2 regions of the Cryobacterium sp. 10I1 genome follow, and region 2 is predicted to be linked to the other one. Evidence: predicted binding sites of a transcription regulator. Region 2 holds the regulator's gene; the other holds the start of a gene.
The links. The regulator HspR, encoded in region 2, represses chaperone genes until heat shock. The targets are predictions, from matches to a motif close to AAGTTGAGTCNNNNNGACTCAACTT.

Region 1 (2,394 bases), on a different contig from region 2:
ACCTTCCAGCTGCGTTGGGTCGCCCAGTCGTAGTCGTCGAAGCCCTCGGTCTCGATGGGCGTGCTCCGCTGGGTGAGGGCGAGGCCGAGCGGATTCGCTTCGTCGATCGGCTCGACGCGCGTCTCGGAGCGGAACACCGTGTTCTCGGTCCCGTCGATGTCGAGGTCCATCCGGGCGACGATGAAGTGCTGGTGGAAGGGGGCGTATGTGCGGGTGTCCACAAGGGTGCCGTTCGGATGCGGGTGGCCCGCGTCGAGGCTCGTGACGACCATGATCCCGGTCGCGCGCACCTCGCACTCCATATTGCCGTCCTGGTAGAAGCGCCAGTAGACGAGGTATTCGTAGTTCGCGACGGTGACGTGGAAGGAGACGACGAGGCGACGCATCCGCCGTACCTCCGATCCGCCATCGTGGTCGACGTGCTTCCAGAGCACGGCGTTGTCCTCTTCGTGGATGCAGATGGCGTTGGGAATCGAGTACGGTTCGCCGGCGCTGTTGTGCAGCACGGCGTCGAGGTAGCGGATCTCGCCGAGGCAATCGCAGCCCAGTTCGAGTGAGGTCGTCATGAAGCCCAGGCCCCACTCGCCGATATCGAAAGCCGTGCGACGGAAATGATCGACGCTCGGATCCCGGTAGGGCACGACCATTTCGGCGAAGGAGAGCCGGTTGGCGATCGGGCGGACGCGCTCGCCGTCCCGGTAGCTCACTTCGTGCAGCGTCATGCCCTCCCGGTAGTTGAAGCCGACCCGGAGCGACCAGTTCTGCCACTCGACCCGGTGGCCGGTGACGGTGAAGCTCGGCCCCTCTGCCTGCACGATGTCGAGCGGCCTCAGCGGAGGCCGCCGGCTCAGGTCGCGGATGCGAGGAGGGATGAGATGCGGCACGTATTCGCCCATCACGGCCGGGCGGTCGACCGCGAACGAGTCCTCGACGTCGAGGAGTTCCATCGTGTTGACGTCGATCACGAAGTGCAGTCCGCTCACCGGTCCGGCATAGGGGTTGGCGCCCGCCTCCGCGCGCACCCAGACGTCGGACCAGCCGATCCTCCTGCCCCGGAATCGCTCAGGGATGACGGCGTCACCGTAGGTCCAGGTGTCGATGAAGACGTTGTCGAGATCGGTGATGTCCCGGCGGGCGAGGGCGGCGACGACGTCCGGGTGCGCGCGGAGAGCCGCATCCGCTTCGTCCCACTCGTCGACCGTGAAGTTGGCCTGCACGCCCGGCACCGTGGTCCAGTCGAGCAGGGCGTCTGCGCTGAGGGAGACGAGCGCCACCCAGGTGCTGTTCTCGGCCCGGTTCAGCACGACGAGCCGGGCGAGGCGCTCGGGCACCGCACCGGCACGATCGAAGGCGGACCTGGCGTGCCGGCCCGGCTCGACGAGTTCGATCGAGGCGAAGCGCCAGCCCGGTCCGACACCGCGCTCGCGGCCGACGATGGCTGCGGCCGCGGTGAACTCGTCGGCCGTCAGCGGGTCGAGGGGATGGAAGGTCATCGGGGCTCCTCATCATCGAAGGCGTGTCTCGGCGGCGCTGTCGCCTGCCGCCGTTTGCGGTCATTATGGCACCGGTACCGCCGGACGCGAGTGCTGGCGCCGAGCGTCGCCAGCCTCTAAACTTGAGTCGACGCGACTCAGCTTTGTTTGTCGGCGGGCTGTCGCACGAGAGAGAGGAACTTCCCATGCAAGCAGGCCAGCAGCCGCCCCAGGAAGAGGCGAAGTCTGCGCTCGAGAAGTACGGCGTGAACCTCACCGAGATCGCGAAGAGCGGCAAGCTCGACCCCGTGATCGGGCGGGACGCCGAGATTCGCCGCGTGAGCCAGGTGCTCACCCGCCGCACCAAGAACAACCCGGTGCTGATCGGCGAACCCGGTGTCGGGAAGACCGCCGTTGTCGAGGGTCTCGCCCAGCGGATCGTGGCCGGCGACGTGGCCGACTCACTCAAGGGCAAGCAGCTCGTGGCGCTCGACCTCGCCGCCCTCGTGGCCGGGGCGAAGTACCGCGGCGAGTTCGAGGAGCGGCTGAAGGCCGTGCTCAAGGAGATCAACGACGCCGAGGGTCAGATCATCACCTTCGTCGACGAACTGCACACCCTGATGGGTGCGGGCGGCGGGGAGGGCTCTGTCGCGGCATCCAACATGCTCAAGCCGATGCTCGCCCGCGGCGAACTGCGCCTGATCGGAGCGACGACGCTCAACGAATACCGCGAGTTCATCGAGAAGGACGCCGCCCTCGAGCGGCGCTTCCAGCCGGTGCTCGTCGACGAGCCGAGCGTGGAGGACACGGTCGCGATCCTGCGCGGCCTCAAGGAGCGCTACGAGGCGCACCACAAGGTGTCGATCGCGGATGCCGCTCTCGTCGCGGCCGCGTCCCTCTCGAACCGGTACATCACCGCGCG
Region 2 (2,394 bases):
GAGCGCCGGCCGGTAGCCGAGGTGTGTGTTCCACACCGTCCAGAGCTCACCGCCGGGCCGGAGCACCCGCGCGGCATCAGCGAAGAGCTTGAGCGCGATGCCGGCATGCACGGAGGATCCGATGTGGAACGGCGGATTCAACAGGATCAACTCACTGGACGCATCCGCCTGGGATCCGAGCGCATCATCACGCACGACCGTGACCCGATCGGCGACCCCGTTGGCGATCATGGTGGCCCCGGCGGATGCGACGGCGGCGGCCGACTGGTCGCTCGCGATCATCGTGAGTCCGGTTCGGCGTAGCGCGAGCGCGGCCGCGAGCACGCCCGTGCCGCAGCCGAGGTCGATCGCGCGGACGGCATCCGGTTTCATACGGTCAAGGAACTCGAGCAGGTACCGGGTTCCGATGTCGATCGTGGTGCCGGCGAACGCGGCGCCGTGCGCGCACACGGTCAGACCCAGGTCGTCATGCCTGCTGACGTGCGGCCAGGCCTGGCTCGCCTGTTCCGTCGCCCGGAGGGGACCGGAGGCACGCAAGACCCGGGACTTCTGCCGGGCCGGGGAGACCTGGAGCCGCTCGAAGTGCCGTGCGAGGACCTCGTTCATGGCCGGGGTCATGTGCTTGAGCCGCCCGCCGGCGACAACGACGACCGTGGGATCGGCGTACCGGGCGATCGCCTCGGCGATCTCGTCGAGCGCGGCGAGGCTGCGGGGCAGCTGGAGGAGGACAAGGGTTGCGCCCGACAGGAGCTCGTGGCCCAGTGGGAACGAGCGGTAGCGGTCGGTGAGGCCGAACTCGTCGGCATTCCGGGCCAGGGCCGCCTCGCCCGAGAGCGCGTCCTGGTGCACGCGGATGCCGGTGGCCCCGAAGAGCGCAGCGGCGCCGAGGGTGAGGGCGCCATACCGGTCCTCGACGACAACGAGCCGTTCGGCGGGAAGGCTCTCTGCCGCCTCGTCGAGGATCAGCCGGTCGCTCGCGTCGACGGCAAAAAGGTTGGAGGCCTCGACGTCGGGGAAACGCCGGAGCGCGGCGAAGTCGAACGCAGTGGGGTCGAACGCAGTGGGGTCGGGCGCCACGGGATCAGCGGCCGTCAAGCGGGCGCCAGATGACCACCTGGTTCGCGCGGCGGGTTCGGGTGCCCGCGCGCATCGAGATGACCTCACCGGCCGAGCCGGCCGCGAAGACGCGGCGACCCGACCGGTTCAGCAGTTCATCGGCGAGGGCCGCTTCGAGTTCGCGCAAACGCGATTCGAGGCGGCGCACGTGGTCCTCGAGCGCGATGATCCTCCGGATGCCCTCGAGGCTCACGCCTTCGGCACCCAGCTCCGCGATTTCGCGCAGTTTCACCACATCACGCATCGAATACCGGCGAGACCGGCCCGGGGTGCGGTCCGGACTCACCAGTCCCAGGCGATCGTACTGTCGCAGCGTCTGCGGGTGCATGCCCGCAAGCTCTGCGGCCGTCGAAATGACGAACACCCGGGAGTTCTCGTCCACCGTCAGTCTCTCGCTCTCGCCAGCAGTTCGTCGCGCGGGTTCTCGTCGGGAAGGGCCGCCGCGAAAGCAGCGAGCTTCTCCTCGGCGTCCTTCGACAGGTGCGACGGCACCGCGACCTGGACCTCGGCGAGCAAGTCGCCGGTGCCCTTCGGAGTCACAACGCCGCGTCCCTTGACCCGCAGGACCCGCCCGCTCGGCGTGCCGGGGGCGATGCGCAGTTTGACCGGCGCTCCACCCAGGGTCGGCACTTCGATCGTCGCGCCAAGAGCTGCCTCGACGAACGTCACGGGCACGTGCAGCCTCAGGTTCAGGCCGTCACGCTCGAAGACGGGGTGCTTGCGCACCGTCACGGTGAGGACGATGTCACCGGCCTCGCCGCCGTCCGGGCTGTGCTGGCCCTGGCCGCGGAGCTTGATCTTCTGCCCGTCGGCGACGCCGGCGGGAATCCTGACCTTGATGGCCCGGCCATCCTGCGTCTGCAGGGTGATCTGGTCGCCGTGGGTCGCGGTGATGAAGTCGACGGTCGTGGATGCGATCACGTCCCGCCCGCGGGTCGGTCCGCCGTAACCGCGGAACCCTCCCGTGGACGTTCCGAAACCGCCGCCGCCGGCGCCGCCCCGGCCGAACATGCCGCCGAGCAGGTCGTCAAACCCGCCCTGCTGCTGGTAGGAGTAGCCCTGTTGCCGGGCACCCCCACCGAACATGCCGCCGAAGACGTCGTCGAAGCCGCCACCCTGCTGGGCGCCTCCGCCACCGGGGGCGGTGAAGCGTGCTCCACCGCCCATGGCCCGCACAGCGTCGTATTCCTTCCGCTGTGCGGGGTCGCCGATCACCGAGTGCGCCTCGCTGATTTCCTTGAACTTCGCTTCGGCCGCAGGATTGCCCGGATTGGAGTC

Region 1: a site for HspR is predicted at 1,613-1,637, ahead of QN345_RS09430 (ATP-dependent Clp protease ATP-binding subunit). Genes of this name have one in related genera too.

What each region holds. Positions count from the first base shown of each region.
Region 1 is NZ_JASJVF010000085.1:2,746-5,139, reverse strand. Features, by position in the region: gene QN345_RS09435 (primary-amine oxidase) at 1-1,493, opposite strand, end outside; gene QN345_RS09430 (ATP-dependent Clp protease ATP-binding subunit) at 1,679-2,394, shown strand, end outside.
Region 2 is NZ_JASJVF010000024.1:22,200-24,593, reverse strand. Features, by position in the region: gene QN345_RS04275 (class I SAM-dependent methyltransferase) at 1-1,077, opposite strand, end outside; gene QN345_RS04270 (heat shock protein transcriptional repressor HspR) at 1,082-1,498, opposite strand; gene QN345_RS04265 (DnaJ C-terminal domain-containing protein) at 1,501-2,394, opposite strand, start outside.